One region of the Amycolatopsis acidiphila genome, then DNA from elsewhere that is predicted to be linked to it. Evidence: riboswitches for the same ligand, from Rfam matches in the RefSeq annotation. Region 1 holds a riboswitch; the other holds the start of a gene.
The links. Region 1 has a riboswitch for thiamine pyrophosphate ahead of thiO (glycine oxidase ThiO). Riboswitches for the same ligand answer to the same signal wherever they lie in the genome.
Positions count from the first base shown of each region.

Region 2: linked by a shared signal. The riboswitch ahead of LWP59_RS33425 (thiamine ABC transporter substrate-binding protein) and the one ahead of thiO (glycine oxidase ThiO) in region 1 are both predicted to bind thiamine pyrophosphate.

Region 1 is NZ_CP090063.1:7,334,220-7,339,640, forward strand. It holds gene LWP59_RS35865 (MarR family winged helix-turn-helix transcriptional regulator) at 244-675, opposite strand; gene thiG (thiazole synthase) at 793-1,554, opposite strand; gene thiS (sulfur carrier protein ThiS) at 1,559-1,759, opposite strand; gene thiO (glycine oxidase ThiO) at 1,759-2,847, opposite strand; TPP riboswitch at 2,842-2,951, opposite strand; gene thiE (thiamine phosphate synthase) at 2,983-3,642, shown strand; gene LWP59_RS35890 (hypothetical protein) at 3,646-4,521, opposite strand; gene LWP59_RS35895 (MFS transporter) at 4,687-5,421, opposite strand, start outside.
Region 2 is NZ_CP090063.1:6,842,641-6,848,061, forward strand. It holds gene LWP59_RS33415 (ABC transporter ATP-binding protein) at 1-297, opposite strand, end outside; gene LWP59_RS33420 (ABC transporter permease) at 297-1,913, opposite strand; gene LWP59_RS33425 (thiamine ABC transporter substrate-binding protein) at 1,889-2,938, opposite strand; TPP riboswitch at 2,962-3,074, opposite strand; gene LWP59_RS33430 (4a-hydroxytetrahydrobiopterin dehydratase) at 3,099-3,389, shown strand; gene LWP59_RS33435 (hypothetical protein) at 3,453-3,761, shown strand; gene LWP59_RS33440 (hypothetical protein) at 4,572-5,174, shown strand; gene LWP59_RS33445 (cupin domain-containing protein) at 5,317-5,421, opposite strand, start outside.

The sequences.
Region 1 (5,421 bases):
GATCAAAAATCGGGGTAGGACGGGCGTTCCCAACCACCCGCGCGCTACGCGCCCCCGCGCTTCGCGCGACCCCCGCGCTATGCGCGGGGGAAAAGATCAAGAGAGTCCTCGCCGGACGGGCAGGCTCAAACCGGACGGGCAGGCTCAAAGATGAGCCAGGAAAAGGCCCCTTCACGTCACCTTCTCGAGGTGGTCGAGTTGGGGGTCTTCGGCCTTGGCTTACGCCAACCCACCCCGAACCCCTCAATCCTCCTCCGACAGCAGCATCTCCAGCGCCACCAGGCCCGCCGCCAGGTCCTTCCGCTGCTCCGGCGGCAGGCGGTCGATGCGCTTGTTCAGCTCGTGCACCCTCGTCGACCGGACGCCCGACAGCATGCGCTCGCCGTCCTCCGTCGCGGTCGCCAGCCAGGCTCTGCGGTCGACCGGGTCGGGCTCGCGCCGGGCATAGCCCGCCTCCACCAGGCCGGCGATGATCCGTGACATGGTCGCCGCCGCGACGCCTTCCTTCACGGCCAGGTCACCGAGCCGCATCGAGCCCGACGCGACCAGCGTGGCGAGCGCCGAAATCGCGCCGTGCCCGGGACCGGGCGATCCCGCCTGCCGCAGCGAGCGCGACAGCCTGCCCACTGCCAGGAACAACCGCCCGGCGACGTCCTCGGTCGTCGACGTGTCCACCTCGGGCTCCTTCTGTTCGCCGTTCCCCCGACCCCCGAAGGGTGCGGACAACCATACGTGGTTCCCCTGTCTGAGTACGGTGAACACCCGAAAAGGGGCATTCCGCGTCGTCGCGCCTCAGCGGGCCGGCGAAGACGCCTGCGCCCAGAACCGCTGCGGAACCCGGCCCGCGCCGCGCGCGAGCCGGCCCGCGACCACCGCCGAACGCATCGCGTGCGCCATCCGCTCCGGGTCCTGCGCCCGCGTCACCGCCGTCGACAGCAACACCGCGTCGCAGCCCAGCTCCATCGCCAGCGCTGCGTCCGACGCCGTGCCGATACCCGCGTCCAGCACGATCGGCACGCCCGCGCGGGACACGATCAGCTCGATGTTGTGCGGGTTCCGGATGCCGAGCCCCGTCCCGATGGGCGCGCCGAGCGGCATCACCGCGGCACAACCCGCCTCCTCCAGCCGCAGCGCCAGCACCGGGTCGTCGTTGGTGTACGCGAACACCGTGAACCCGTCGTCGGCCAGCCGCTCCGCCGCGTCGAGCGTCTCGACCGGGTCCGGCAGCAGCGTCCGGTCGTCGGCGTGCACCTCCAGCTTGATGAGGTCGGTCTCCAGCGCCTCGCGCGCCAGCTGCGCCGTCAGCACGGCCTCGGCAGCGCTCCGGCAGCCCGCGGTGTTCGGCAGCAGCCGGATCCCCAGCCGCCGCACGAGCTCCAGCACCCCGGACCCGCCCTCGGCGTCGGCCCGGCGCATCGCGACCGTGGTCAGCTCGGTCCCGGACGCCACCAGCGCCCGTTCCAGCACCGCCAGGTTCGCCGCGCCACCGGTCCCGATGATCAGTCGCGAGCCCAGCTTGTGCTCGCCGATCGCGAGCTCGTCGCCCTCCAGCATGTCCTCACCCACCTTGTACCGCCGTCAGGATTTCCAGCCGCGCGCCCGCGGGCACGACCACCTCGGCCCAGTCGCCCCGCCGGACGACCTCGCCGTCGAGCGCCACCGCGATCCCGCGCGGCGCCGTGCCCAGTGCCTCGAGCAGCCCGGCCACCGTCGTCCCGTCCGGGAACGTCCGCCAATCGCCGTTGATCCGTACTTCCATCACTTCGCTCCCAGCCGATGTGGATGTGCCGCTTCGACGTGCGGAGGCGGCGCGGCGCCGTCGAGCCACGCGACGATCGCGTCCGCGGTCACCGGGGCCATCAGCAGCCCGTTGCGGTGGTGGCCCGTGGCCGCGAAGACGCCTTCGCCGAGCTCGCCGATGAACGGCAGCGTGTCGACGCTCGCCGCGCGAAGGCCCGCCGCGGTCTCGACGAGCTCGTACTCGTCGATGCTCGGGAAGATCCGTTCCGCGCCTTCGAGCAGCTCGCGCACCCCGCGCGCGCTCACGGTCTCGTCGAACCCGGCCTCGTACTGCGTCGCGCCGAGCACCAGCTCGCCGCCCGCGCGTGGCACCAGGTAGATCGGCCGCCCCTCGACGACGGCACGCACGGTGCGCGACGGCGGCGGCAGGCTCGTCCGCCGGGCTCGCAACCGCAGGATCTCGCCCTTCAGCGGCCGGACGGCCAGCGCCGGGTGCAGCCGCGCGCTGCGTGCACCGGCGGCGATCACCGCGACCTCGCACGGCACCTCCCCGGACACGGTGCGGACGCGGCCGGTTTCCACCTCGGTCGCGTCGTCGTCGACGAACTTGACGCCGTGCCGGATCGCGGCGGCCTGCAGCGAACGCAGCAGCTTGCGGTTGTCGACGGCCAGGTCACCCGGCACGAGCAGGGCCCGCACGCCGCTGACCCCCGGTTCGAGCGAGCGCAACTGTCGCCCGGTGACGGACTCGACCTCGCGGCCGACCGTGCGCAGGTAGTCGGCGAGCACGCCCAGCTGGTCGGCGTCGCCGCGGTCGAGCGCGACCACGACGGTGCCGGTGGTCGACAGGCCAGGGTCGCCACCGTCTTCGGCAAGTGCGGCCGCGAACGCCGGCCACCGCCGCAGCGACTCCTCGCCCAGGTGCAGCGCGGCTTCCTCGCCGGGCCAGGCTTCGGTGACCGGCGCGAGCATCCCGCCCGCGACCCACGACGCACCGCACCCCGGCGAACGATCGATGACCGTCACGTCGTACCCGGCGGCCGCGGCACGCCAGGCCACGGACAGGCCGATGACGCCGCCACCGACGACTGCCAGCTGGTTCACCACAGAAATCACGCTCCCTGCGCCGGCATGATCCGGATCAGGTTCCACGGTCGGAGCGGTTCCGGCTCCCTCTCAGCCCGTGTCCTCGGGCTCCCGTGCGGACACCTCCACGTTACCTCTTGCACTACCGTGACCATCATGCCAGGCCTCAGTGGGGATCAGATCAGGAAGCGGCTCGACGCGGCGCGGCTCTACCTGTGCACCGACGCGCGCAGTGAGCGCGGCGACCTCGCCGAGTTCGCCGACGCGGCGCTCGCCGGAGGCGTCGACATCATCCAGCTCCGCGACAAGACCAGCGGAGCGCCGCTCGAGGCGAAGCAGGAGCTGGCCGCGCTGGAGGTGCTCGCCGAGGCGTGCGCCCGGCACGGCGCACTGCTCGCGGTGAACGACCGGGCGGACGTCGCGCTCGCCGTCGACGCGGACGTTCTGCACCTGGGCCAGGACGACCTGCCGGTGCCGCTCGCGCGCCGCGTCATCGGGGACGAGCCGGTCATCGGCCGCTCCACGCACTCCGTCGAACAGGCACGGGCGGCGGCGGCGGAACCGGGCGTGGACTACTTCTGCACCGGGCCGTGCTGGCCGACCCCGACCAAGCCGGGCCGCTCGGCGCCGGGCCTGGACCTGGTGCGGGCGACGGCCGGGGCGACGCGGCCGTGGTTCGCCATCGGCGGGATAGACGACGAACGCCTGCCCGAGGTGCTCGAGGCAGGCGCTACCCGTGTCGTGGTGGTGCGGGCGATCACCGAGGCCGAGGACCCGCAGGCCGCGGCCCGCCGGATCGTCTCCGCCCTGCCGTAGCGGTCAGCCGCTGGTCGGGCCGGCGCTCTCGGTCGGCGTCGCCGAAGCCGTCTGCGAGGCGCTGCTCTGCGAGGGCTGTTCCTGCTGAGTGGTGCTGGGGACGGACGTCTCGCTCTGCTCGGTCGAGGTGGCGGTCGGACGCGACTTCGAGGTCTGCGTCTCGGTGACCGTCGTCGTCTCGTGCGTGGTGGTCGCCGAACCGCCCGACCTGCCCACGACCTGGCCGAACGTGGTGCCCGAACCACCTGAAACCGCGTGCCCGGTCAGGCTCTCGAACCCGGTCAGGGCCAGCATCCCGACGAGAAACGCCACGACGCTGGTGCCCGCGATGAGCGTCCAGCGGTTCTTCCACCAGGGCGGCTTCGGCTTGGTCTCGGGCTTCGCCAGCACCTGCGTCGGTGCCCCCGTCGCGTTCTGCACCGCGGTCGCGTTCTGCGCGCCGGGCCGGGGGAGGTACACCGTGCGCTCCCCGCCGCCGGACTGCCCCGCGCCCGCCATCGGCAGGTACTGGGTGGGCTGCACCCGGTTGACCGCCGTCGCCGGCAGCTGCCCCTGCTGCGCCGGCCCGGGCTGTATCAGCGGGTTGGCCGGGAGCCGCGGCGGCGGTTCGACGAACCGCGTCTCCTGCCGCAACCGCGTGTCGGTCAGCGCCAGCACCTCGGCCGTCTTGCGGGCGGCCTCCTTGGTGCGGCGCAGCGACCGCAGGTACACCTCACTGCCGATCGTGGTGATGATGCTGGCGATCCCCGCGCCCGCGACGGTTCCCCCCACGCCCAGCGTCGAACCCAGGAACGCCGCCGTGATCGCGGCGAGTGCCGACGCGACCACCTGTGCCGGCTTGAGACCGGTCTTCTGAGTCTCTTCCTTTTCCTCGGTCATGATTCCGATCTGCTCGCAAGTTGCCCCACCGTGATCCCACGGTGTCCAACGTGTTAGTCGATCGGAATGCTCCCGGCGTTAGCAGTTTCGTGAGCAGCACCACGACGACTGTCCACTTTGGATCAAGCGGCCTTCACCACGACCTCATACCCGTGAAATCCGGATTCATCCGCGAACGTGCGTAGGCGGTCCGTCGACGGCGCAGTGCAGGCACTTTCCTAGATCAAGCTTCCCTTGCGGCGCAACGTGTTCCGGCGCCAACACGGAGTTACGGACACCGAGCCCGCACAGCGCCCCGACGACCGCGAGCCCGGCGCAGACGAGAAGCGAGACCCGCCAGCCCGAGGTGAGCGCGGCGGGATCGGAATACGACTCGCCGGTAAGTCCGGCGATCGCGGGCAGCACCGCGATGGCGATCAGGTTTCCGGCGCGGGCGATCGCGTTGTTCACGCCCGAGGCGACTCCGGCGTGCTCGTCGGGCACCGCCGCGAGCACGGTCGCCGTCACCGGCGCGACCACCGTGGCCAGGCCCAGCCCGAACACGACGATCGCGGGCAGCACGCTGCCGACGTAGGACGAGCCAGGGCCGACCCGCGTCAGCAGCAGCATGCCCGTCGCCAGCAGGCACGGCCCCACGACCAGCTGCGTTCGCGGCCCGATGCGCTGGGCGAGCGCGCCGGAACGCCCGGACAGCAACAACATGATGATCGTGATGGGCAGCCCGGCGAGGCCGGCCGCGGTGGGCGAGTAGCCGAGCGAGACCTGCAGCTGCAGCACCAGCAGCATCATCACGCCGCCGAGCGCGGCGTAGACGACGAAGGTCAGGCCGTTGGACAGGGTGAACGTGCGGTCCGCGAACATGACCGGCGGCACCAGCGGGGTGGCCGAGCGCAGCTGCAG
Region 2 (5,421 bases), 490 kb from region 1:
CAGCCCGAAAGCGATGTTGCCCGCCACGTCGCGGTGCGGGAACAGCTGCCCGTCCTGGAACACGAGCCCGAACCCGCGCTGGTGCACCGGCACGTCCGCCAGGTCTGCACCGTCCCAGCGCACGGTGCCGGCGGCGAGCGGCTCCAGCCCGGTGATCGCGCGCAGGAGCGTGGACTTGCCGGAGCCGGACGGGCCGAGCAGCGCGAGGACCTCGCCGTCGGCGATGTCCAGCTCCGCGTCGCGGACGGCGGTGAACGACCCGTAGCGGACGGTCAGGCCTTGCACGGACAGCGACATCAGAACTCCCCCACCCGGCCGGAGCCGAACCGGTCGATCACGACCACGGCGGCCGCCGTCACCAGCATGAGCAGCGCGCAGGCGGCATAGGCCATCTGGTTGTTCAGCTGTCCGGGGCGCCCGATCAGGGACGCGATGGCCACCGGCAGCGTCGGCGTCTGCGGCCGCGCCAGGAAGCTCGTCGCACCGAACTCGCCGAGCGCCACGACGTAGCCGAAGCCGGCCGCGGCCACGACGGACCGGATCGCGAGCGGCACGTCGATCTCCCGCCACACCCGCAGCGGCCCGGAGCCCAGCGTCGCGGCGGCTTGGCGCAGGCGGTCGTCGATGGAACGCAGCACGGGTAGCACCATCCGCACGATGAGCGGGATGATCACCAGCGCCTGCGCGAGCGGCACCAGCAGCGGGGACGTCCGCAGGTCACCGGGCAGCGCGTCGAGGGTGACCAGGTAGCCGAAGCCGACGGTCACCGCGGAGACACCGAGCGGCAGCATCAGCGCGGCATCCATGGTCTCGGCGAGCCCGTGCGGTACGCGGCCGGGTGCGCGGCGGAGCGTGACCACGAGAACCGCGGCAGACACCCCGATCACCAGGGCGAGCACGGTGGCGTCGGTCGCCGTGATCAACGAGTTCACCGCCGATCCCCACCCCGAGATCTGGAGGGTGCCGGCGTTGCCGGTGCTGGACAGCGCGCGATACCCGGCGAGGCTCCAACCGTCCTCAGTGGACACCGAGCGGATCAGCAGCGCGACGATCGGCGTCAGCAGCAGCCCGACCACCGCGATGGCGGCCGCGACGACCCACCACTCGCCCTTCACCGGTTTCCGCGCGGTCTCCCCGCGGGCGCGGAGTTTGAGCGCGATCTCCCGTCGCCGCCGGGCGGCGGCCCCCAGGAGCAACGCGGCGAGCACCGCGGCGATCTGCACCAGCGAGAGCGCCGCCGCGCCGGTCAGGTCCAGCAGGTTCTCGGTGCGCAGGTAGATCTCGGTCTCCAGGGTGCGCAACCGCGCGCCGCCGAGCACCAGCACGACACCGAAACTGGTGGCGCAGAACAGGAACACGACCGCGGCGGCCGAGGTGATCGCCGGCAGCAACGCGGGCAGCGTGACCGAGCGGAACGCCCGCCAGCGCGATGCGCCGAGCGCACGGGCGGCGTCCTCCGCGCGGGAGTCGAGGTGCGACCACAGTCCCGCGACCGTCCGGGCGACCACGGCGACGTTGAAGAAGGCGTTGGCGAGCACGATCGACAGGACCCCGCCGTCCGGCCACAACGCGCGGAACGCGAGCCCCACCACGACGGTCGGCAGCACGAACGGCACCAGCACGAGCGTGCGCATCAGGCCGACGCCCGGCAGCCGGACCCTCGCGAGCACGAAGGCCAGCGGCATCCCGCCGACCACGGCGATGGCCGTCGAGCCGGCGGCCTGCGCGACGGTGAACCACGCCAGCCGCCAGGTCTCGCCCTGCGCGAGCGCGGTCAGCACCCCGTTGCCGACGAAGCCCCGCTTGAGGATCGCCAGCACCGGCCACGCGAAGAAGACGACCAGGAACCCCAGTGGCACGAGGGCCAGCAGGCCCAGGCCGGCGCGGCTTACTGGCCGAGCAACGAGCGCCATTGGCCGATCCACCGCTCACGCCCGGCCTGCACCTGGTCGCCCGGCAGGCTCGCCGAGCTCTGCGGGAGCGGCGCGGCCTCGGCCCAGCCCTTCGGCAGGTCGACGCCCTGGCGGGCCGGGTAGACGTACATGTTGTCCGCGACCGTCGCCTGGAACTGTTGCGACAGCAGGAAGTCGATCACCTTGTGCGCCTTGTCCGGCTGCTTGGTGCCCGCCAGCACCCCGGCGTACTCGACCTGCCGGTAGCAGGTGTCGAGCAGCGCCTTCGTCCGCGGCTTGCCGTCGGCGCCGATCTCGGCGGCGGGCGAGGACGCGTAGGACACCACGATGGGCCGCGGGCCGTTGCCCGACGAGCCGGAGAAGTCCTGGCTGTAGGCCTCTTCCCAGCCGCTGTCGGACTTCACGCCGTTGTCCTTGAGCTTCTGCCAGTACCCCTGCCAGCCCTGCTCGCCGTACTTCGCGATGGTGCCGAGCAGGAACGCGAGACCGGGCGAGGAGGTCGCGGGGTTCTCCACGACGAGCAGGTCCTTGTACTGCGGGTCGGTGAGATCGTCGTAGCCGGTGGGCGCGGGGATTCCCTTCTGCGCGAACCAGTTCGTGTCGACGTTGAGGCACACGTCGCCGAGGTCGACGGCCGAGAGCCGGTGCTCGCTGTCGACGGCGTAGCGCTGCGGGCCGCGATCGGCCTCCGGACTCGTGTAGGAGTCGAAGACGCCTTCGCCGAGCGCGCGCGAGGCGAACGTCGAGTCGACGCCGTAGGCCACGTCGCCGATGGGGTTGGCCTTGGTCAGCACGAGCGAGTTCGTCAGCGCGCCCGCGTCGCCCTTCTTGATCACGTCGATCTTGATGCCGGTCTGCTGCTGGAAGGCGTCGAGCACCTGCTGCGGCGCGGCCCAGGAGTCGTGGGTGACCAGGGTGACCGTGGACGCGGCGCTGTCGTCCGAGCCCCCGCCGACGAGTGTGCAGCCCGTGGTCAGTGCGGCGGTCAGGCCGAGCACGACGGCCGCGCTCCACTTGCCTCTCATGGCCCCTCCTTGCGTTCACCGGCAGGAGGGGATGTGGGCCTCCCTGCGCCGGCATGATCCGGATCAGGTGCGAACGGTCGCGGGGGTGGACCCGCCTCTCAGCCCGGCCTGGTGCCGGACTCCCGTGGCAACCCAGCAGCGTACCCGTCACGATGGAGGGATGGCGAAGCTACTGAGCGAGGACGAGATCATGGAGGCGCTGACGAGGCTGCCGCACTGGAAGCGCGAAGGGGACGCGCTCGAGCGCACGGCCGAGCTGGGCAGCTTCCCGCAGGCGATCCAGGTGGTGAACCGGGTCGCGGAGGTCGCGGAGGGCGCGGACCATCATCCCGACATCGACATCCGCTGGCGGACCCTGGTGTTCCGGCTGAGCACGCACTCGGCCGGCGGGCTGACCGAGAAGGACGTCTCCCTGGCGGGCGAGATCGACGGGATAGTCGACGACCTGTGATCTCGGCTACCGCGGCAACATCCCGCGGGGTGTCCTGCGTTGCCCTGGTGGAGGGAACGCACGATGTCGAAGATCTTGTTCTTGTCGAAGGCCGCTGGGGTCGCGGTGGTGTCGGCGGTGCTGTTGTTCGGGCTGTTGCCGAGCGCCGTCGCTGAGGCGGTGGCCTTGCCCGGCGGCGTCGCTACGGGCGTTGTCGCGGACGCACCCCAGGACACGACGCCCAGGGCAGTCACTCCCCGAGGCGGCGCCGCGGTGCAGCCCACGAGCGAAACCCGCGCGATCGTCGTCGGCGGGCTGTCGTTCGTGCTGATGATCGCTGCCGCAGGGGCGGTTCTCTGGCACACGGCACGAAGTCGGCACCCCGGAGAGTGATTTCCGACACAGGGCAGTAACGGGCGCCTTGATCAAGGCGGTTTCACCGGCGGAAAAGCCCGCTGCAACCCAGGGAACGCCATGAACAGCACCGCCCCCGTCCTGTCCGCGACCCAGCGCGCGTGGATCGCCGTCACCGCCACCACGATCACCCTGCTGGCCGTCATCCTGCTCGGCTTCGCCGCCTGAGCCTCTGAGGTTCGCCGGGAGCCCTTCTCGGGCTCCCGACACCACTTTCCGCATCGGCATCTCGCTCCCCGGCGCGTCACACCTTCGCGGCCACGCCGCGCGCGATCGACCGCCGTGCCCCCGCGTCACTCGACGCACCTCGGGGGGTCGGCTGAACCTCGAGCCGACCCGCGTCCGTACTCCGGTTTCGACACCCGCGCCGTCGCCCACTTTTCTCTACGCGACCGCGCCGCTTGCCAAGCGCCACCTCCGCAGGCCACCCGCCGCGCCGCCCGTGCCGCACCACCTCCGCCACTGCGTGCCCCGCCACGCCACCTCTGCCGCGCCACCGGCCAAGCGGGACGTCCGGCGCCACTGGCCAAGCGCCACCTCCGCGCCACTCCGGCACCGCCTCCGCCACCGCAGCCCAAGCGCCACCTCCGCCACCAGCGCCTCTCGATGCGCCTGTTGATCTGTGCCGCTTCTCACGGACTAGTGACTTCGTGTTGTCCGATTCGTAATGTGGCGTCGGTTCAGCCAATAACGAGCTGGTAACAAACCAATTACCAGCAGTATCGGAAATGGTGCTCGACAATGGTGGGTCGACATAGGTCAAGATCACGGGCGCGCATTCTGCCGACCGTGGTCGCACTGGCGGCGGCTTTTCTCCTGGGGTTCACGATCTGGATCGCGGGAGGACCACGGCACGATGACACCCCGAGCCTGGCGGCCGCCGAGATGAAGGCCCCGGCCCCAGTCTCGACGTCCGCCACGACCACGACGCCGCCCCCGACGACGGTCCCACCACCGTCAACGACCACCCCTCGGCCGTCCACCACAACACCGAAGACCAGCACGAAGCCGACGACGATGGCGGCCGTCGGTCACGCGTGTTCATCCGTCCTGGCCGGTGCCCAGCCCCAGGTCGCGCAGGCGGGCAACTACCTCAAGGCGATGTTCGGCGTCGACACGGTTCTCGGCCGCGCCGCCCGTGGCGGCGAAAGCGACCATCCCGACGGCCTGGCCCTGGATTTCATGGTCGACACCGCGACGGGAAACAAGCTGGCCGATTACGTCCTGTCGAACCAGTCGCGCCTCGGTGTGAAATACGTGATCTGGCGCCAGCGCTATAACGACGGAAACGGCTGGTCGGCAATGGAAGATCGCGGCAGCACCACCGCCAACCATTACGACCATGTGCACGTGTCGTTCAAGTCCAGCGCCAAAGCTTCGGTCACCTGCTGACCGCCCCGTCGACAGTCGGGCACGACCAGAGCAAATTCGAGCCCGCCGCAGGAATCAGAGGTTGAAGCGGAGTAGATCGCGACCTGCGGAAGCGCTGACGATCAACGAAACGGTGTCGATCTCGGCTTGGCTCGGGCGTTACTCAACTCCCCCTGCCAAGCACGATCTTGTCGCCCTGAATGAACGGAGCTTGGACCACGAAGTGCAGGTAGTCGTCCGAGCTGTCGATGAACGTGTGGCTCTCGCC